DNA from 3 places in the Streptomyces sp. NPDC025784 genome. Region 1 is predicted to be linked to each of the others. Evidence: riboswitches for the same ligand, from Rfam matches in the RefSeq annotation. Region 1 holds a riboswitch; each other region holds the start of a gene.
What was found. Region 1 has a riboswitch for cyclic di-AMP ahead of ACZ4IF_RS23570 (C40 family peptidase). Riboswitches for the same ligand answer to the same signal wherever they lie in the genome.

Region 1 (7,069 bases):
GAGTTTCACCCGTCGGCCGAACCACTGCCGGCGCACCTTGCCGGCCGCGGCCACCACGTCCAGCACGTCGTCGTCGGAGGTGGCCAGTACGGCCAGCGCCTCGTCGCGGGTCGGCAGCTCGCGCCGAAGCCCCTTGTCCACCAGCGTGTTCAGCAGGTCCATGAGGCCCGATCCTTGCTTATGCGACCACTCCCGGCCAAGGAGAGTTTGCACAAGAGAGACGGTTCGACGTGTGGGTATTGCCACACCCTGGCCCGCTGGCCCGGCCGCTAGGGTCTGTGCACTGCCTACAAAACACCCGCCCCTACGGTCCGGAGGACACATGGCGTTCGGCTGGATCGACGAGCAGGCCCGGGCGCGTCGCGCCGCCGGACTTGTCCGCACGCTGCGTCCGCGCCCCGCCGACTCGCCGCTCCTCGACCTCGCGAGCAACGACTACCTCGGACTGGCCCGGCACCCGGAGGTCACCGGGGCGGCGGCGGACGCCGCGCACCGGTGGGGCGGCGGCGCGACCGGCTCCCGCCTCGTGACGGGCACGACCGAACTGCACGGCGAGCTGGAACGCGAACTGGCCGACTTCTGCGGCTTCGAGTCCGCCCTCGTCTTCTCCTCCGGCTACGCGGCCAACCTCGCCGCCGTCACCGCCCTCGCACCGCACGGCTCACTCGTCGTCTCCGACGCGGGCAACCACGCCTCGCTGATCGACGGCTGCCGGCTCGCCCGGGGCACCACACAGGTGGTCGGGCACGCCGACCCCGACGCCGTGCGCAAGGCGCTCGGTGCCCACCAGGGGCCCGCGGTCGTCGTCTCGGACACGGTCTTCTCGGTCGACGGGGACGCCGCTCCGCTGGCCGGACTCGCGGACGCCTGCCGGGAGTACGGGGCCGGACTGGTCGTCGACGACGCGCACGGACTCGGTGTCCTGGGCGACGGCGGCAGGGGTGCGCCGCACGCGGCGGGGCTCGCGGGAGCGCCGGACGTCGTCGTGACGGTCACGCTCTCGAAGTCGTTCGGGAGTCAGGGCGGCGCGGTCCTCGGCCCGGCAGTCGTCATCGACCACATGGTCAACGCGGCACGTACGTTCATCTTCGACACGGGCCTCGCACCCGCCGCGGCCGGAGCCGCTCTGGGGGCTCTGCGGCTGCTGCGCCGGGAGCCGGAACGCGCGCTGCGGGCGCGCGCGGTGGCGACGGTGCTGCACACCCGGCTGACGGCCGAGGGTCTCGAAGCCGTACGGCCGGACGCCGCCGTCGTCTCCGTGCGCGCGCCGTCCCCCGAACGAGCGGTGCGCTGGGCGGCCGACTGCCGTGAGGCGGGACTCGCCGTCGGGTGCTTCCGTCCCCCGTCCGTGCCCGACGGCATCTCACGGCTGAGGCTGACCGCTCGCGCGGACCTCACCGAGGAGCAGATCGAGCACGCCGTGAGCGTGATCAGCCGGACGCGGTGATCGAGGTGTGCGGGTACGGGGTCAGCCCAGTCCGCTGATGAAGCCCTCCCAGGCGGCGGGGGCGAACAGCAGGGCGGGTCCTGTCGTGTTCTTGGAGTCGCGCACGGCCACCAGTCCGGACCAGGGGCCCGGGCCGGGTCGTGCCGTCTCGACGCAATTGTTCATTCCCGTGCTGCGGCTGCTGCGCAGCCACCGTGCGTCGTGGAGTGAGGTACTGGAAGGTACGTTCCGAGGCAATGCAGACATGGTGCCTCCTTACGCGCCGTCAGCTATCCCGGCGATGTAGTCCAACGATTCCTCGGGCGAAAGGGCGTGGAACTGAAGAGCGTCGAAGGCCTCGCTGTAGGCCTGAAGGTCTTCTTTCCGCTCGAGGTAGAGGCTACTCGTCAAGTGGTCGAGAACAACCACATCCAGATCAGTTGTGTTCGGAAATGAGAAGATAACGAAAGGCCCGGTGACGCCGATGTGCGCTCCGGCGGTGAACGGCAGTACCTGAAGCCGCACTTGGGGCAGTGCCGCGGCGTCGCACAACCGCCGCAACTGGTGCGCCATCACCTCGGGTCCGCCGACCTCGCGCCGTAACACCGCTTCGTCCAGGACGGCGTTCAGCTCCAGCGGCGGACACGAGCGCAGCACGTCCTGCCGGGCGAGGCGCACCTCGACGAGCGCGTCGAGCTTGCAGTCCTCCAGCCCGTCGACGGCGGCCCGCGTCACGGCGCGTGCGTACTCGGGCGTCTGGAGGAGCCCGGGTACGACGGACGTCTCCAGCGTCCGCATCCCGCGCGCCTGCGACTCCAGACTGATGAAGTCCCGGTACGCCGGCGGCAGCACCCCGCGGTACGCGTGCCACCAGTGATGTCTGCCGTCGTCCTCGGAGCCCGCCAACACGGTGAGCAGGTCGCGCAGTTCGGGGTCCTCGACCGCGTAGACGTCCAGCAGACGCGTCACGTCCGTGGGCTTCACCCCGCTGGTCCCGGTCTCGATCCGGCTCACCTTCGACTGGTGCCAGCCCAGGAGCCGAGCGGCCTCACCGCTCGTGAGACCCGCGCCGGCGCGCAGCGCGCGCAGTTCGGCACCGAGCTTGCGGCGGCGTACCGCGGGACCGTGCTGCATGGCCGTACTCCTTACTCCTTCCGAGCCGCCCAAATACGCTCTGCGGTCGCAGAGTTCACCGCTTCGAGCGACAGATATATGCATAACTTGGTGGATCGCACCCGTGACCGGCCCGGTAATGGCAGTCTGGCGCGAAGCACCAGTCCGGGACCGTACTCGAACCATCCGCTCCGTGTCGGACTCCGGTCCCGTGGGAAAGGGACGACGTCGCCATGGCAGATCACCAGGAAGCATCCGTCACCCTGCCGAGCGATCCCGCCTCGGTCTCCGCGGCCCGCAGGTTCGTCGCCGACGTACTCGTCGAATGGGGTCTGCCGTGCGACTCCGAAGTCGCCGACACCGTACGGCTCATCGTCTCCGAACTCGCCACCAACGCAGTCCAGCACACCTTCGGGCAGTCGCCCACCTTCACCGTCGACGTCCGGCTGGAACGGGACGAACAGCTCCGTCTCGGAGTCACCGACAGCCACCCGCGTTTCCCCAAGAGGCTTCCGGCGGCCGTCCAACAGGACAACGGACGCGGCATGGTGATCATCCGTTGGCTGACCGCCGAGTGCGGCGGCAGACTCACCGTCCGGCCCACCCGGGAGGGCGGCAAGACCATCTCGATCGAACTGCCCTGGACGGCACGGGTCCAGCCGGTGGTGGCCGGGGGTCCGCAAGAGCCCTGAGCGACGGCTCAGTTGTCCGGGCGGTGGCGGCCGGCCCGTTCGAAGGTGCCGCGCAGCAGCGCACGGAACGCGTCGGCGGCGGGCGACGTCTCGTCGGTCCGGTGGACGACCGAAATCGTACGGCGCAGATCTCCCGGCTCCAGCAGGCGCGTCCCCACCGGAGTCGCCGCTGTCCTGGCGACCATCTCCGGTACGACCGCGACCCCGAGTCCGGCGCTCACCAGGGCGCACACGAGCGCGTAGACCGGAGTCTCGACCAGCACCGCGGGGGTGGCCCCCGCGCGGGCGAGTGCCGCCTCCACGCCCTGCCGGGGCGGATGATTCGGAGCCATGCTGATCAGCGGCTGACCCGCGAGCTCGGCGAGCGGGAGCCGGGCCGAGCCGCCCGCCAGGATGTGCCCGGGGGCGGTCACCAGCACCAGCTCCTCGACCAGCACCGGTTCCAGACTCACGGACGACGGGACGGCGACGGGGGCCGCAGGCTCGTAGGTGTGTGTCAGAGCCAGGTCGACCTCGCCCGCCGCGACGGCCGCGACACCGGCGGGCGGCTCGTAGTCGGCGACCGCGAGCTCCACGTCCGGGTAGGTCCGGCGGAAGGCGCTCAGCACGGGCGGCAGCAGATGGATGCCCGCCGTCTGGAAGGTGCCGAGCCGCAGTGTGCCGCCGGACAGGCCGGCCAGGTGCGCCAGCTCGTGCCGGGCCCGCTCCATCTCGTCGAGCACCCGGCGCGCCCGCGTCACCAGCAGCTCGCCGGCGCCCGTCAGCCGCGTCCCGCGATGGGACCGGACGAGGAGCGTCGCGCCCGCCTCGCGCTCCAGCTTCGCCAGCTGCTGGGAGAGCGCGGGCGGGGTGTAGCCGAGCCGTTCGGCGGCCCGGGTGATCGACCCCGCCTCGGCGACCGCGACCAGCGCCGCGAGCCGCCTCGGGTCGTACATCGGACCACCCCGGATCTCGCCACGACCGCGCCGGTCTTAACGAATGCTTAAGACCGACCCAGAATATTCGACATACCTGCTGAAGGCCCGGCACAGGCAACCTGGGGTCCATGGACGCTCAGCTCATCGCCTTCACAGCGGTCGCCGCGGGCATGGTCGCCGTGCCGGGTGCGGACTTCACCGTCGTGGTGCGCAACGGCCTGGTCTCGCGCCGGGCCGGCCTCGCCAGCGCGCTCGGCATCGTCGGCGGACTGCTCCTGCACACGGCGCTCGCCGTCGCCGGGGTCGCCGCGGTGCTCACCGCCGTGCCGGCGCTCTTCCGGGCACTGCAACTGCTCGGCGGTGTCTACGTGCTCCGGCTCGGGGCGCGGACGCTGCGGTCGCTGGGGCGGTCGCGCGAAGAAGTCGTGGAGGCGACCGGGGGCGGCGCGCGTCCGTTGCGGCAGGGCTTCGTCACCAACGCGCTCAACCCGAAGGCCCCGATCACGTTTCTCAGCCTGCTGCCGCAGTTCGTGCCGGCGGGCAGTCCCGCGATGCCGCGGACCCTGCTGCTGGCACTGATCGTGGTGGTCCTGGGCCTGGTGTGGTTCCCGGCGGTGGCGCTCCTCGTGGACCGGCTCGGGCGGTGGCTGCGCGCACCGCGTGCCGCACGGGCCGTGGAGGCGGTCACCGGCACGGCACTGACGGTGCTCGGTCTGGTCCTCGTCCTGGAGCCCCTGAGGAGCTGAGCGCCCGCCTCACCGGCCGGGGCGGCGCCGCCGATCGCCTCGGCGGGACGCCGAGCGGGTCCTCGCGGTCTCCAGTCGCACGCCCTTCGGCGGCGGCGGCCTCGCGCCGCCGCCACCGAAGGGTGGATCAGCTCACCCGTCCGTACCAGACGCTCCTCGTCCAGATCTTCTGCAGCTTCACGACGTCCCCGGTCTTCGGGGAGTGCCAGATCTTTCCCTTCCCGGCGTAGATGCCGACGTGGTACACGCTCCGGCCCGAGTGGAAGAACACCAGGTCTCCGGCCTTGCGGTGCGAGGCCGAGATGTGGTGGGTCTTGTTGTACTGCGCCGCGGCCGTTCGAGGGAGCCTCTTGCCCGCCTTCTTGAACGAGTACAGGGTCAGCCCGGAGCAGTCGAAGCGACGCGGTCCGGCGGCCCCCCACTTGTAGGGGGCGCCCTTCTTGGATGCCGCGACCTGGAGTGCCTTCGTCGCCACGGTGGCCGCCTCGGCGTCGGGAGCCGCGCCCGGCACCACCAGGCTGCCGCCGACGGCGGCGATCGTCAGAGCCGAGGCCGTACCGGCCCGGGTCCACAGCGACGGGACACGATTGAGCGCAGTCATGCGCAACCCTTCGTCAGCCGCCTGTGAAGGATGACCTGTCGGATTCGGGCTGGCGAAGTAGCCCGGCCGCGTACTGCGGCTTCACCCCAAGGACCGCCCGGATCTCTCCGGCGGCCCGTCGTGCTGGGTCCTCCACTCCTGCCGATCCACTTCTGTCGACCGGACATCCGGGCGGCGGCAGGACTCGGCGTCCGCCCGGACCGCCCCGCCGCTGTGGCGGGGGCTTGTCGTCGCAAGGGATCTTCACGCATGAGAGTCGGAAATGCCGAGCGGAACCGGTGATTTGTGGCGTTACTCACCACTCACCCGTTCGGGTGGACACTCCTTTGTTCGGGCGGGTGTTGAGGTGCGCGACGACGCCCGTACCTGCAACGGAACGTCAAATTCAGGCTCATGACCACGCGTGTTGCGCAACTCGGGGACGTCGTACAAAGGACCCGCAGATACTCCAACGGGGGGTAATCCTTCTGGCCCGTTTGAAACCCGGGCCGGACGTCCCGCCCGTCGGCGTGCGTCGCGGCCCGGGCGTGCGTACCGGACGCGTGTCAACTTCCGGAGCAGGGGGGCACGGTGACCCGGGACGCGCGCCGCTCGCCGTCGAGCACGCGCAGTGCCTGCGCGAGCGTCGGGGCATGCACCTCGCTCTCGCCGCGCTGGTGCATCAGGGTCAGCGCGTCACGCAGCGCGGTCGCCTTGACCACCAGTGCCTGAGCGGCCCTCAGGCCTCGGTAGGTGTCGCCGGGGCGGGCCGGGTTGATGCGGCCGAGCAGGTCGACGACGTCGAGGTAGCGGTCGATCAACTCGGCCTCGGCGCGGGTGAGCGCGGGCAGCGGGGGCAGTTCCGGTGGGAGCATCGGCCGGTCACCTCCCGCCGGACGTGCTGTGCGAGCTCTTGCGGCTCGGGATGATCCGGTCGATCAGTCCGTACGCCACCGCCGCCGGTGCGTCGAGGATCTTGTCGCGTTCGATGTCGGCGGCGACCTGCTCCGGGCTCTGGCCCGTGTGCCGGACGAGCATCTCCTCCAGCAGTCCGCGGGTGCGGATCAACTCCTCTGCCTGGATGGCCAGATCGCTCGCCTGGCCCTGGACCGGTTCGGGCAACGACGGCTGGTGGATGAGGACACGGGCACCCGGGAGGGCGAACCGCTTGCCCGGTGTGCCGCCGGCGAGCAGGACGGCCGCGGCCGACGCGGCCTGTCCGAGGCAGGTCGTCTCCACGTCGCAGGTGACGAACTGCATCGTGTCGTAGATCGCGGTCATCGCGCTGAACGAACCGCCCGGGGAGTTGATGTACAGCGAGATGTCCCGGTCCGGGGCCAGATATTCGAGATGCATGAACTGCGCCATCACGTCGTTCGCCGACGTGTCGTCGATCGGCGTCCCGAGGAACACGATCCGTTCGTCGAGCAGCTTCGAGTACGGATCCAGGGTCCGGTGTCCCGCGCTGGTGCGTTCGGTGAACTCGGGCAGGACGTAGCGGGCGGACGGTTCGGACATGGTGCGCGCCTCCTCTGGGGGACTCTGTCAAAAATGTACAGGACGTACAGAGCTTGTCGATGGGTACTCGCTGACAG
Region 2 (7,069 bases), on a different contig from region 1:
TTGTCTCTCCGTCCAGCGGGTTCGTTCGAGACGGTGCTTCAGATTTGAAGCAAGCCCTCGGAGGGAGACACTACATGATGCTTTAAAGTTCAAGCAATGCGTTTCGCGTCGCCTGTTGCCCGGTGTGCCGTGCGGCGCGGTCCGAGGCCGGCGGCGACTCGCGTGCCCCTCGGTCCGCGCGTCTCGCGCGCGGACCTCACGAAGAACGCCGCCGCCAGGGCAGATCTTCCCCGCAGGTCCCGGCCTGTTCGCCCTGGATCGCCCGCGTGATGGCCCCGCAGATCTCCTCCAGCTGGCCGACCTGCTCCGGGGTGAGATGGTCGAAGAGCGCCGCCCGTACCGTCTCCACGTGTCCCGGCGCCGTCCGCTCCAGGACGGCCATGCCCTCATCGGTGAGGGCCGCCACGTGGCCGCGCTTGTCGGTGGGGCAGCCCTCGCGGCGCACCGTCCCGTCGTTCTCCAGCCGTGTCACCGCGTACGTCAGCCGGCTGCGGGTGATCTTCAGGATCTCGGCCAGCTCGGTCATGCGCAGCCGCCGGTCCGGCGCCTCGGAGAGCATGGCGAGGATGGAGTAGTAAAGGTGCGGCATGCCCGCCTCCGCCTGGAGCCGGCGGTCGATCGTGTCCTCCAGGAGCGAGGAGGCGGAGACGTACGAGCGCCAGGCGCGCTGTTCGGCGGGGGAGAGCCAGCGGGTCGTCATGCTGCCAGTCTAGGTATTGTTTAAAAGTTGAACCACTGAGCCAGTCGGGCCGGGCCGCCGCGAGCCGGTTCGAACCGCCGAGAGCCGGAGGGTGCGTCTCCCATGCCCCATCCCTACGTCCTGCTGTCCGCCGCCGTCTCCCTCGACGGCTTCCTGGACGACACCGGCCCCGAGCGGCTGCTGCTCTCGGGAGCGGCCGACTTCGACCGCGTCGACGAGGTGCGGGCGTCCAGCGACGCGATCCTCGTCGGAGCCGGCACGATCCGCGCGGACAACCCGCGGCTCCTGGTCAACTCGGCCGAGCGCCGCGCCGCACGCGTCGCCGCGGGACGCCCGGAGTACCCGCTGAAGGTCACCGTCAGCGGCTCCGGCGACCTCGACCCGGCGGCGCAGTTCTGGCACACCGGCGGCGAGAAGGCCGTCTACACGACGGACAAGGGGGCGGGCCGGGCGGCCGAGGCCCTGCGCGGACTCGACCACCTCGGCATCGACATCGTCTCCACCGGCCCCGAGCTCGACTGGCGCGCGCTGCTGGAGCACCTGCACGACATCCGGGGGGTGCGCCGCCTCATGGTCGAGGGGGGCGGGCGGGTCCACACCCAGCTGATGCGGGAAGGGCTCGCGGACGAGCTGCAACTCGCCGTCGCACCGCTCTTCGTGGGCCAGCCGGACGCGCCGCGGCTGTTCGGCCCGGGCGCCTATCCCCCCGGGCGGATGCGCCTGGTGGAGACGCGGGCCGTCGGAGACGTCGTCCTCATCCGGTACGTCCCCACGGCGCCGGGCACCGGGGAGCTCGCCGGTGCCGCGGACCGGCAGTGGCTGGCCCTCGCCTGCGAGCTGGCCGCGCAGTGCCCGCCCTCGCAGACGGCGTTCAGCGTGGGCGCGGTGGTGGTCGCGGCCGACGGCACCGAGCTGGCCCGCGGTCACTCCCGGGAGGGCGACGACCCGGTCGTGCACGCCGAGGAGGCCGCGCTGGCCAAGATCGACCCCGCCGACCCCCGGCTGGCCTCCGCCACCGTGTACAGCAGCCTGGAGCCGTGCGCCCGACGCGCCTCCCGGCCGGCCCCCTGCGCCCGGCTGATCCTCGACGCCGGGGTGCGGCGCGTGGTGACAGCGTGGCGCGAGCCCGACACGTTCGTCGCGGAGGCCGACGGGAGCGGGCTGCTCGCCGCCGCGGGCGTCCACGTCGTCGAACTGCCGGAGTTCGAGGAGCGGGCGAAGGCGCCCAACCGGCACCTGCTCGGGTAGCCCCCGGCCCCGCGCGACACGCCGGGCGGGGGCGCGGGGAAACGTGTGTGCTTCGGGTCCCGCGGATGGCGTACACTGGTTTCACCGACGCGGGGTGGAGCAGCTCGGTAGCTCGCTGGGCTCATAACCCAGAGGTCGCAGGTTCAAATCCTGTCCCCGCTACTGAAACAAGGGCCGGACTCGGAATGACGAGTCCGGCCCTTGGTCTTTCCCCGACCCCTTCCCGCTCGTCGGCCCGCGTCCTTGTCCCGCGCCCCGGGCGGCGGCCGGGCACGACCTCGCGCATTCCCCCGGTCGGTCCACACCGGTCGCTGCCCGCCCCCGTGCCGGGAAATCTGGACGGGTGGGGCGACCAGGAAGCGAGCGGCCGGCGGCCACGGGCCCGTACGACCGGTCCGGTGGACGGCTGCCGGGCGACGCCGTGCCCGACCCCGGCCTCGGGGACACCCGGCGGTCCCGCCCGGCGGGCGCCGGGGAGCGTGGGGTCTCCTCCGTGCGGACCTTCGTCCGGGTGCTGCCCGCGCTGCTCGTCGTCGCCGGGGTCCTCTACGACTACCTGACCCCGAGGGAGTTCACCGCCGCCCCGTTCTTCACCGCCGCCCCGCTGGTGGCCGCGCCGCTCTACACGCTGCTGAGCACGGCGCTCACCGGCCTGCTGGCCGTCGTCGCCGTCCTCGCGGTCCACCTCAGGCTCGGGATCGTCATACACGTCGACGCGGTCACGGAAGTCGTCACCGTGGCGACCGCCGCCGGCCTGGCCGCGCTCATCAACGTCCTCGTGCGCCGCAGCGACGAACGGCTCGCCTCGGTCCGGGAGGTCTCCGAGTCCGCGCAGCGCGCGGTGCTGCCGGAACCGGCCGAGCGGATCGGCGGCCTGGAGGTCGCCGCACGCTACGAGGCGGCGCAGGCCGACGCGTTCATCGGCGGCGACCTTTACGCGGTGCAGGACTCGTCGCACGGCGTACGTCTGGTCGTGGGCGACGTACGCGGCAAGGGCATGGGCGCCGTGGCCGCCGTCGCCGTCGTGATCGGCGCCTTCCGGGAGGCGGCCGAGCAGGAGGCGACCCTGGAGGCGGTCGCCGGCCGTCTCGAACGGGCGCTGGCGCGCGAGGGCACCCGACGGGAGGGCCTCGACGCCTTCGAGGGCTTCACCACGGCCGTGCTCGCGGAGGTCCCGCACGGCGAATGTGCCGTGCGGATCCTCAACCGCGGCCATCCGCCGCCCCTGCTGCTGCACGCCGACGGCACGCTCGTCACGCTCGACGGCGGGCCGCCGGCACTGCCGCTCGGGATGGGCGAGCTGGGCAGCTGGCCCGATCGCGCGGTGTGCGAGAAGTTCCCGCACGGGGCGACGCTGCTCCTCTACACCGACGGTCTGTCCGAGGCGCGCGACGGGCGTGGGGAGTTCTACGACCCGGCGGCGCGTCTCGCCGGACGCGTATTCCCCGGTCCCGACGCCCTGTTGACCGTCCTGGCCGAGGAGGTCCGGCGGCACGCGGGAGGCGGCACGACGGACGACATGGCGCTGCTCGCCGTACGGCGTCCTTGATCGTTGTCACCGGGGGTGACCGGACCGTACCCCTCCGCATAACGACTGACACACCATCAGGAGAAGGTGTGTTTACGAGGTGCGGTCAACTCGCCCGGTTTCCGGCGGTGGTGCCCCCAAAGTCCAGGCCAAAAGCGTTAACGATCAATCCGAACGGCTTGGAATCCGGGGTCCGCGTCTATTAACGTTCGATAACGCAGCGCGGTCGTCCCAGCCGTCACAAGAGGCGGCTCCGTGCGCACGCGCCGAATCCCGCAAGGGAGCCGGGGAACCACCAACTTGGGGTGAATCGGGCGTTCTTCGCGGTCATATCCGTGAGGGACGCGCGTAGGAGACCTTCCTGCTCCGAACCCGTCAGCTAACCCGGTAGGCGAGAAGGAAGGAAAGGAGCGCGCCCACGTGGCGTCCAACCGGCCTGCCCAGCCAACCTCGTTCGCGCCGGACGAAACCCAGTCCATCGGCTACGCGTACGGCAACGACGAGGGCCCCTGGGAGGAGTGGAATCCCACCGCGGATTCCGTCCGACCCGTCCGCGGCCGGCACCGCGTCAGCAAGCAGCGCGGTGGAGGACTCGCCCGCAGCTCCACCGTCCTCGGTGTCGGTGTCATAGCCGCCGTCGGCGCGGGTGGCATGGCCACCGCGGCGCCCGGCAAGCCGCCGGTCTCGATCTCGCTGCCCGACCTCTCCTCGGTCACCCAGTCCGCCAAGGCCCTGATCTCCGACGGCGAATCCAGCGCGCCCAAGGGCTCCAGCACCCCGCTCACCACCGCCGGACTGACCAGCGCGGACGCCGCGCAGGGCAGCGCCGACGCCGGTGAGGCGCTGCGTGCCCGCATCATGCAGCAGGCCGAGTCGCAGCAGGACCAGGTCGACAGCGCGGCCCAGAAGGCCGCCGAGACCGCCGCCGCGAAGCAGGCCGCCGAGACCGCCGCCAAGCAGCAGGACGCCGCCGAGGCCAAGGCCGCCGCCGCCAAGAAGAAGGCGGAGGAGGAAGCCAAGGCCAAGGCCGAGGCGGAGCGCCTCGCCGAGCTCGCCAAGAGCTACTCGCTGCCCACCTCCTCGTACACGCTGACCTCCACCTTCGGTGAGGCCGGCTCCATGTGGTCCTCCGGCTACCACACCGGCCTCGACTTCGCGGCGCCCACCGGGACGCTCATCAAGGCGATCCACGGCGGCACCATCACGGAGGCCGGCTGGGCCGGCGCGTACGGCTACCGCACGGTCCTCACCCTCGACGACGGCACGGAGCTGTGGTTCTGCCACCAGTCGTCGATCAGTGTCACCGCCGGGCAGAAGGTCACCACGGGCGAAGTGATCGGGCGCGTGGGTGCGACGGGCAATGTCACCGGACCGCACCTGCACCTGGAAGTGCACCCCGGCGGGGGCGACTCCATCGACCCGATGGCGTGGCTGCGGGGCAAGGGCCTCAACCCCTGAGCCGACCGTCTCCACCCTTGCGCCGAGGCGCTCCGGCCCCGGGCTGAGGGTTTCCCCACCCGTGCCGAGGGATCCGATCCCCGGCTGAGGTGCTCCACCCTTGCGCCGGGGACCTCCCTTGGCTGAGGTGCTCCACCCTTGCGCCGGGGATCTCCCTTGGCTGAGGTGCTCCACCCTTGCGCCGGGGATCTCCCTTGGCTGAGGTGCTCCGCCCTTGCGCCGGGGACCTCCCTTGGCTGAGGTGCTCCACCCTTGCGCCGGGGACCTCCCCTGGCCGAGGGTCTCCGCCCTTGCGCCGGGGATCTCCCCTGGCCGAGGGTCTCCGCCCTTGCGCCGGGGATCTCCCCTGGCCGAGGGTCTCCACCCGACCCAGGGCCGCGCGCCCCGGGTCCACGGGTTTCATCCCGAGCCGGGGGGCCGGCCCCGCTGCGAGGGACTCCGCTCCTGAGGCACGACCGCACTTCCTCCGCCGAGGCGGCGCCACCTCCTCCGCGGCATCGGTCTCCGGCGGTCCTGACGACAACCCCCCGACGTCAGGGCTGCCGGTCGGGTGCGTTCGGGTGTCCTCGGATGCATGCGGAATACACCCATCCGGTACGGGTGTTGGGGCGAGGTATGACACCTCTCCGCAAGCTCGGTCCGTCCGACCTCGAGGTCTTCCCGCTCGCCCTCGGGGGCAACGTCTTCGGCTGGACCGCCGACGAAGCACACTCCTTCGCCGTCCTCGACGCGTACACCGCCGCCGGCGGCAACTTCATCGACACCGCCGACTCCTACTCGGCGTGGGCCGACGGCAACGAGGGCGGCGAGTCAGAGACCCTCATCGGCAAGTGGCTGAGGAAGCGCGGCAACCGCGCCGACGTCGTCCTCGCCACCAAGGTCAGCCAGCACCCCCGGTACCCGGGCCTGTCCGGCGCCAACATCAAGGCGGCGGCCGACGCGTCCCTGCGCCGCCTCGGCACCGACTGCATCGACCTCTACTACACGCACTTCGACAAGCCGGAGGTGCCGGTCGAGGAGATCATCGGCGCGCTCGACGAACTGGTGCGGGCGGGCAAGGTGCGGCACATCGCCGCGTCCAACATCTCCCCCGAGCGGCTCCGCGAGTCCCTGGAGTTCTCCGACCGCGAGGGCCTCGCGCGCTATGTCGCCCTGCAGCCCCACTACAACCTCGTCTCACGCGACACGTACGAAGGGCCCCTGCACGACGTCGCCTCCCACGCCGGCCTCGCCGCCGTCCCGTACTTCGCCCTCGCGTCCGGCTTCCTCACGGGCAAGTACCGCCCGGGCGCGAGCGTCGACTCGGCCCGCGCCGCAGGGGCGGGCAAGCACCTCGGCACCGAACGCGGCATCCGCGTCCTGGCCGCCCTCGACGAGGTCGCCGAGGCGCACGGCGCACCGGTCGCCACGGTCGCCCTGGCCTGGCTGGCCGCCCAGCCGACGGTCGCGGCCCCCATCGCCTCCGCCCGCACGGCCGAACAGCTCCCGGCGCTGCTGGGCGTGGCGGACCTGGTCCTCACGGAAGAGGAGCTGGCGAAGCTGACGAAGGCGTCCGCCTGACGCCGACGGCGGCCCGACGAAGGCGTCCGCCTGACGGGAGCAGCCGTCAGGTGCGGTAGGGGTTGTGGGCGGGGTACGGGGCCACCGGGCCGTACGGGTTCCCGTGCGGCGGTCCCTGCGGTTGCTCCGCGGGCTGTGGGTACGCCCAGGCGTACCCGTAGCCGTACCCGCTTGCGTGGGCGGGCCACGGCGGTGCCGGAATGCGCGGCGCGACCGCCCGCGCCGCGTACGCCAGGGCGGGTCGGGCGATCTCCCTGCGCCGCCACAGCTCGTCGAGCAACTCCCGCTCCCGCACGACGAAGTCGGCGCCGGCACGGCCGCGGCGGCCCCGGTGACGCAGGAACGCGAGCGACGTCGCGTACGCCTCGTACTCCGCGACCGAGCGCGCCGCGGCCTTCCCGCCGTGATGCCCCGCGTACTCGCGGGCGAGCCGCCGCGCCCGCATGGAGCCGAGCACATGGGGCTCGACCGGGGTCAGCCAGCCGGCCACGGCGTACGCCGGAAGCTCCGTGCGCACGGTGCGCAGTTCACGCTGCCGTGTCCAGACGACCAGCCAGGTCAGCAGGCCGAACGCG
Region 3 (7,069 bases), on a different contig from region 1:
CGGCGCGCCGGTCCGCGAGGAGCACCGCGAAACGGTCGGCCCAGCCCACGAAGGCCCCGTCCGGACCGGGGTCGCCGACGCCCTCGGTGAAGCTGTCCCCCACCGCCACGTACGACCCGATCACTGATCTGTTGTCACTCTTCGAATCGTCTGCCACGTCGGGCCATGATTCACCTTTCGATGTGAGCTACGCGACCGTAAGGAAGGGTTGACGGATGGTGAGATAAGACACTCGTCAAGTATTGGTCAATCCGGAATAGGGCCCTGATCAGGAGCGTTGACCGAGTCCGCACGTGGAGGACCGCAATCCGGCACCGGTGGCGCCGTATTGACGTGCCGACGCACCGAAGGCCGGACCCCGGGGATCGGGGGTCCGGCCTTCGGAGGCGGTCCTGCCTCGTGGACGTCGGGTCCCGCCGTCAGGAGCGGGACCCGGCGTCCGTGGCAGGAAGCGGCGGGCGCCGGGGACTGCGGGAGGTGTCAGCCGACGGCGACACCGTGCGAGCGCAGGTAGGCGACCGGGTCCACGTCGGAGCCGTAGTTCGGCGTGGTGCGGATCTCGAAGTGCAGGTGCGGTCCGGTGACGTTGCCCGTCGCGCCGGAGAGGCCGACCTGCTGGCCGGGGGTCACGGCCTGGCCCGCGGACACGGACAGGGCCGACATGTGGGCGTACTGGGAGTACTTGCCGTCGGCGTGCTGGATGACGACCTGATTGCCGTAGGCGCCGCCCCAGCCGGCGGAGACGACGGTTCCGGCGGCGATGGACTTGATGGTGGTGCCGGTCGGGACCACGAAGTCGACGCCGGTGTGGTAGCCGCTGGACCACATGCTGCCCGCCACCTTGTAGGAGGTGCCGACTCTGCCGCCCGCGACCGGCAGCGTGTAGCCGGAGGAGCTCTTCGCGGCGGCCTGGGGCGCCGGGGCGCCGGCGGTCTTCGCGGCCGGGGCGCCCTCGGTCTTCGCGGCCGGGGCGGACGACTGGGTGGCCCCGGCGGACACGGCCTTCGCGCCGATCGCCAGCTTCAGACCCGGGTGGATCAGCGCCGGGTCGCCGCCGATGGCCGAGCGGTTGTCGGAGTACAGCTTCTTCCAGCCACCGCGGACGCTCTGCTCGGCGGCGATCTTCGCGAGATAGTCGCCGGCCTCGACGCGGTAGGTCTTGGTACCGGCGACCTTCTTCGCCGCGACGGGAGCGGCGGTCACGACCTTTTCCGCCTTCTGCGCGGCGGCGGCGGGGGTCGCGGCATGGGCGCCCGTGGCGCCCAGCAGGGGCAGCGCGAGTGCGGCGCCACCGGTTCCGGCAACGGCGATCGAGCGGGCGAAGCGGGGGGACTTGGGACGGCGGTGCTTACCCTTCGCGGGCATGACGAGTTCCTCTCCGGCGCCTGCGAGGTGAGCTGTCGGGTGCGGGCTGGAGATGCCCGGCCACGCGTGTGCGTGGCTGTACCCCTAGCCGTTCCGGAGACCGGAACAGGCATGGAACCTTGGGTCCCCCGCTCCTGCCGCGTGCGGGTCTGTGTGCGGATTCCGGCCGGCGGCAGGATTGGGCGTCCGTCCGGAGTGAGGGCGAACGTAAGCGAGACGAGAGCGCGGCCACAAGCAGGTGATTTTTTCGCGCGCCCACCTTTCTTGATCCATGTCGGAAATGCCCGTCACACTCCGTGAAGAGATGATCTTTTGCCCGGCCCAACAAGCCCGTGGACACGGGCGCGTTGCGAAAAGCCGGCTGCGACGCATCGTCACGAATATGACGCTGCTCACGCGACCCAGCGCACGGCTCCCCAATCCAGGGCCAGTTGGAACGAAGGTCCTGATTTCGACAGAACGGTCATATGCGACACAGTCGGATGACTACGGCATCGAGGTCTCCCCGCAGGCCCGTCCGCAGTCCGTGGTGCAGCAGCACGGCACCTCGATGGATTTCGCCCGTTTCACGGCATTCGTACCCTTGTGTCGCGTCGAGTCCGCGCAGTCGGAGCGGAGCGGCCGGCTCGCCGTACCGCTGGGCCTGGAGCCAGGCGAGCACCACCGTCTCGTCGCCGTGGACGTACTGCACGGCGCTCAGGCCGCCCTCCGGAGGGCGGAGACGGTAGAGGTCCCCGCGCTGCACGACGGGGCGGATCTCCTTGTAGAGGCCGATCCATTCCCGCGCCTCGGCGAGCTCCTCCTCGCTCCACGCGGACAGGTCCCCGCCGATGCCGAGCACCCCCGCCATCGCGCTCACGAACCGCGGACGCAGGGTGCTCACCCGGCCGTTGAGCTGGGTGTTCGGGCTGTCGGTGACCCAGGCGGCCATGATCCGTGCGGGATGGATCTGACTGATGCCGTACTGGATGGCGAGCCGGTCGAGCGGGTCGGTGTTGTCCGACGTCCACACCTGGTCCGTACGGGCCATGATGCCGAGGTCGATCCTGCCGCCACCGCCGGAGCAGGACTCGAAGGAGACACCGGGGTGCGCGGCCCGCAGCCGGTCGAGGAGGGCGTACAGGGCCCGCACGTGCTCGACCCACAGCTTCTGCGGATAGGGCTCGCCGGGCCAGCCCGCGTCCGTGAAGCAGCGGTTGAAATCCCACTTCACATAGTCGACCGGCGCGCCGGAGAGCAGCCGGTCGAGCTGCTCCCACAAATACTCCTGGACGTCCGGGCGGGCCAGGTTGAGGACGAGCTGATGGCGGTACTCCGTCCTGGTCCGCCCCGATTGGAACTGGACCCAGTCCGGATGCGCGCGGTACAGCTCGCTGTCCGGATTGACCATCTCCGGTTCCACCCAGATCCCGAACTCCATGCCGAGCGCGTGGACATGGTCGGCGAGCGGCTTGAGCCCCGCGGGGAAACGGTCCGGGTTGGGCGTCCAGTCGCCGAGCCCGGCCCGGTCGCCGGTGCGCGCGCCGAACCAGCCGTCGTCGACCACGAACAGCTCGACACCGATCTCCGCGGCCCGCCGCGCCAGCGCCATCTGCTGGTCCTCGGCGATGTCGAAGGTGGTGGCCTCCCAGGAATTGAAGAGCACCGGACGGTCCCGGCCGGCGTCCGGGACGACGTGCTCCCGCTGGTAGGCGTGCCAGGTCCGGCTCGCCCCGCCGAATCCGCCGGCGCTCCAGAGTCCGGCGAAGACCGGGGTGGTGAAGGACTCCCCCGCCTCCAGGCGCAGCAGCCCCGAGTCGTCGTACCCCGCGCCGCCGGTGATCTGCACCCGGGCGTCGGGCAGCTGCGCCACGGCGATCCGCCAGGACCCCGACCAGCCGAGAGCGCATCCGTACACCTCGCCGCTCTCCTCGGTGGCCTCGGTGTCCAGCGCGACCCAGGGCAGGTGCTGGTGCCCGGTGTGGCCGCGCCGACTGCCGATGACCTTCTCCCCGTAGGTGAGGGGGGAGCGCACCAGCCGGGACTCGGCCGCCCACCGGCCGTGCAGCTGGGACAGCCGCCAGCCGTCGCGCTCGGGCAGCGTCCAGGTCGCCGAGTCGGCGCGCAGCAGCTCCACGGGAGGTCCGTCGTTGTCCAGGGCGGCCCAGCGCTCGATCACGTCGCCGCGCATGCGGTAGTGCAGCGTGATGCGGAGCCCGGAGTCCGCGAAGCACAGGGCCAGCTCGTCGTCTCCGTGCCCGTGACCTGTGTCACCGGCCCCCTCGAACCGCCACTCGGTCCCCCGGCGTTCCTCGGTCCGCACGGAGAGGGCGGGGCGCACGAAGCGGGGCCCGCCCTCGACCGGGTACTCCTCACGGCCGTCGAGCAGCGACTCGAAGGGCCGGTACGGCGGTGCGGGCAGCGCGGCCAGCGACTCGGCGTCGGCGAGCGAGATCCGCGGGCCCCAGTGCAGGTGGAGCAGTTCGTCGAGGTCGGTGAGCCGCACCGCGTAGCTGCTCGTCGGCCCCGAGAGCAGCCAGGTGCGACCGTCCGCGCCGGTCTCGATCATCAGTCCCCCACGGATCCGAACGGCCACGGTCAGACACCGACATGTTCCCGGCGGCCGTGCCCCGCGGGCAACGCCTGTGGACAACTCATTGCCTCAGGAACCCATGTCGTATGGTCGAGAGCGCAACCCGTCGACACACGCCACCGGGCAGGACCTGGCGGCGCCGGCGGCCGAATGTGAGGAGTTCACGTGACGCAGCAGGTCCCGTCGACCGAGCCCGAGCTGGCCGGAGTGCGCAACTTCCGGGACGTGGGCGGCCTGCCCACCGTCGACGGCCGGCGGGTGAAACAGGGTCGGCTGTTCCGCAGCGGCCACCTCGCGCACGCGACCGAGAAGGACGCCACCTTCCTCTCCTCACTGGGCCTGCACACGATCTTCGACTTCCGTAACGCCTCGGACCAGAAGCTGGAGGGCCCCGACGTCGACCTCCCGGGCGTGCGGAACGTGAACCTTCCGCTCACCGACCCGGCCGACGGCGCCGAGTTCTGGAAGATGGTCCGTGACGGCGACCTCGACCAGCTGCGCGCGATCCTCTCGGACGGCAAGGCCGCGAACCGGATGGTCGTCTCCTACCGCACGATCATCAAGGAGCGCACGACAGAGCACTCCCAGGTGCTGCACGCGCTGGCCGAGGACAGCGTGCCCGCGCTGATGCACTGCGCGGCGGGCAAGGACCGCGCGGGCCTGTCCATAGCCGTGACGCTCCTCGCCCTCGGTGTCGAGCGCGACGCGATCGTCGCCGACTACCTGGAGTCGAACGCCAAGCACCGCCGCTACAAGGTGCACCGCAGCAGTTCCTCCCCCTCCGCGTACTCCCCGGAGGTCATGGAGCTGCTCAGCCCGCTGTTCGACGCGCGCGCCGAGTACCTCACGGCGGCCTTCGAGACGATCGAGGAGACCTGGGGCGGCGTCGACACCTACCTGGAGCAGGCGCTGCGGGTCACCCCGCAGGTGCGGGACCGCCTGCGCGAGCGCCTGCTGGACTGACGCGGCCCCGGGCCGGCCCTCCGGCCCGGCACGTCTACTGGCTCTGCGCGCCCAGCGTGAAGAGCAGATAGATGAAGGCCGCGAAGAGGTGGCCGACAGCGACGTAGATGATCAGCCGCACCCACAGCGCACGGGGGAACTTCTCCTCCATGGACTTGCGGGGCCTGGGCGGTGTGGGTTCGGTCATGACGGCTCTCCCGGGGTGAGGTGTCCCGCCACCGGGCCGAGGCACAGCGCGGCGGTCGGACTCTGCAGCAAGGTGTGTACGAAGAGGATCTCGGCCCCGCCGGGGTCGGCGGCGGCGATGCGGTGCGGGGTGAGCGAGTCGAAGTGCGCGCTGTCCCCCGGCCCGAGCGTGTGCGCGGTGTCCCCGAGTCGCAGTCTCAGTCGCCCGGTGAGGACGTACAGCCACTCCTCGCCGGGGTGGACGCGCACGATGTCGCCCTGCGAGCCGTGCGGGACGTGCACCCGCAGGGCCTGCATGCCGCGGCCCGGGGCCCCGGCCTGCCAGTACGTCCAGCCGCCGGCCGGTGTCGGCTCCATGTCGGCGGCGCGCACGATCGCGTGCCGCTCGGCGACCGTCTCGCCGAGGAGCTCGGAAACCGTCGTACCGTAGACGCGGGCGAGCGCGAGCAGCATCGGGAGCGAGGGCTGGCGCTGCCCGGTCTCCAGACGGGAGAGATGGGCGGGTGACAGCCCGGCCGCGCGGGACGCGGCCTCCAGCGTCAGGGCGGCACGGCGGCGCAGTTCGCGCAGCTGGGGCGCGACGGCGGGGAGCTCGGCGGCAGTCCCCTCTGCCGCCTGCGGAGCGGAAGGGTCGCTACCCTCGACAGGGTTCATGCCCTCCATTGAGCCGCACCGTTACCTCTGGGGCAAATTTCTTGCCTCTGAGGCAAACACCACCCGGCCCCGCGCACCGGCGGCGGGCTCGTCGTGGGAGCCCGCCGCCGGTACGGAGTGCCCGGCGCGGTTCGGCGAGCACCCTGGTACGGAGCGCCCGGCGTGGTTCTGCCGGCGCCGCTAGCGGTTCGCCACGGCCTGCTTCACCAGCGTCTTGCCGAAGTCCCACATCAGGCCGCCGCCGCTGTGCGCGTCGTCCATCACCGCGGTGAAGGCCTCCACGAAGCGGTCCACGTCCCGCTCGTCGACGATCAGCGGCGGGATCAGTTTGATCACCTCCAGATGATCGCCCGAGACCTGGGTGAGGATGCGGTGCCGCTGCAGCAGCGGCACGACCACCATCTGGGCGAACAGCCCCTTGCGGGCGGCCTGCAGCATGGTCCAGCGGCTGCGCAGCTTCAGCGACCTGGGGCGGCCGAATTCGATGCCGATCATCAGCCCCCGGCCGCGTACGTCACCGAGCAGTTCGTACCGGTCGACGAGCGCGCCGAGCCGGGACTTCAGCTGCTCCCCCGTGGCGCGTGCGTTCGCCACGATCTGCTCGTTCTCCATGACGGACAGGACCGCCAGCCCCGCCGCCATGGCCTGCGCGTTCGCCCCGAAACTCGCCGAGTGGACGAGGACCCGGTCCATGGACGAGTAGACCTTCTTGAAGATCCAGTCCTTGCCGAGGGTGGCGCCCACCGGCACGTATCCGCCGGACAGGGCCTTGGCCACGCACACCAGGTCGGGCTCGACCCCGTCCTCGTGCTGGTAGGCGTAGAAGTCCCCGGTCCGCCCGAGCCCGGTCTGCACCTCGTCCGCGATGAGCAGCGCCTTGTGCTTGTGCAGCAGCTCCTGGGCGGCGCGCAGGTAGCCGGGCGGTGCCTCGTGGACGCCCTTGCCCTGGATGGGCTCGACGATCAGCGCGGCGACGTCGCCCTTCTTCAGCTCCCGGGCCAGCGCGTCGAGGTCGCCGAGCGGGACGGCCGTGTCGGGAAGCAGCGGTGCGAAGCCGTCACGGAAGCCGTCCTCGCCGTTCACCGACAGCGAGCCGGTGGTCAGCCCGTGGAAAGCGTGCGAGCAGTACAGGACCCGCGGCTTCCCGGTGGCGTAGCGGGCGAACTTCAGCGCGGTCTCGACCGCCTCCGTGCCGCTGTTGCCGAAGAACACCCGGTCCAGGTGCGGGCTGTGGGCGAGCAGCCGCTCCGCGAGCAGGCCCGGCAGCGGCTGGCAGTCGAAGCGGGTCAGGTCGGCGAGCGAGGCGTCGAGGACGTCGTGCAGCGCCTT

Region 2: linked by a shared signal. The riboswitch ahead of ACZ4IF_RS09605 (M23 family metallopeptidase) and the one ahead of ACZ4IF_RS23570 (C40 family peptidase) in region 1 are both predicted to bind cyclic di-AMP.
Region 3: linked by a shared signal. The riboswitch ahead of ACZ4IF_RS07320 (peptidoglycan DD-metalloendopeptidase family protein) and the one ahead of ACZ4IF_RS23570 (C40 family peptidase) in region 1 are both predicted to bind cyclic di-AMP.

What each region holds. Positions count from the first base shown of each region.
Region 1 covers NZ_JBVHMN010000010.1:242,912-249,980, reverse strand. The annotation lists gene bioB (biotin synthase BioB) at 1-162, opposite strand, end outside; gene ACZ4IF_RS23600 (8-amino-7-oxononanoate synthase) at 323-1,447, shown strand; gene ACZ4IF_RS23595 (DUF397 domain-containing protein) at 1,469-1,693, opposite strand; gene ACZ4IF_RS23590 (helix-turn-helix domain-containing protein) at 1,703-2,560, opposite strand; gene ACZ4IF_RS23585 (ATP-binding protein) at 2,773-3,231, shown strand; gene ACZ4IF_RS23580 (LysR family transcriptional regulator) at 3,240-4,166, opposite strand; gene ACZ4IF_RS23575 (LysE family translocator) at 4,277-4,894, shown strand; gene ACZ4IF_RS23570 (C40 family peptidase) at 5,022-5,495, opposite strand; cyclic di-AMP (ydaO/yuaA leader) riboswitch at 5,499-5,663, opposite strand; gene ACZ4IF_RS23565 (hypothetical protein) at 6,041-6,349, opposite strand; gene ACZ4IF_RS23560 (ATP-dependent Clp protease proteolytic subunit) at 6,357-6,992, opposite strand.
Region 2 covers NZ_JBVHMN010000003.1:22,581-29,649, reverse strand. The annotation lists gene ACZ4IF_RS09625 (MarR family winged helix-turn-helix transcriptional regulator) at 197-700, opposite strand; gene ACZ4IF_RS09620 (dihydrofolate reductase family protein) at 803-1,948, shown strand; tRNA gene ACZ4IF_RS09615 (tRNA-Met) at 2,037-2,110, shown strand; gene ACZ4IF_RS09610 (PP2C family protein-serine/threonine phosphatase) at 2,292-3,497, shown strand; cyclic di-AMP (ydaO/yuaA leader) riboswitch at 3,731-3,885, shown strand; gene ACZ4IF_RS09605 (M23 family metallopeptidase) at 3,897-4,934, shown strand; gene ACZ4IF_RS09600 (aldo/keto reductase) at 5,550-6,494, shown strand; gene ACZ4IF_RS09595 (PrsW family intramembrane metalloprotease) at 6,541-7,069, opposite strand, start outside.
Region 3 covers NZ_JBVHMN010000002.1:278,812-285,880, forward strand. The annotation lists gene ACZ4IF_RS07315 (SGNH/GDSL hydrolase family protein) at 1-124, opposite strand, end outside; gene ACZ4IF_RS07320 (peptidoglycan DD-metalloendopeptidase family protein) at 481-1,365, opposite strand; cyclic di-AMP (ydaO/yuaA leader) riboswitch at 1,370-1,543, opposite strand; gene ACZ4IF_RS07325 (alpha-galactosidase) at 1,829-3,913, opposite strand; gene ACZ4IF_RS07330 (tyrosine-protein phosphatase) at 4,103-4,900, shown strand; gene ACZ4IF_RS07335 (DUF6126 family protein) at 4,935-5,051, opposite strand; gene ACZ4IF_RS07340 (helix-turn-helix domain-containing protein) at 5,084-5,740, opposite strand; gene ACZ4IF_RS07345 (aspartate aminotransferase family protein) at 5,921-7,069, opposite strand, start outside.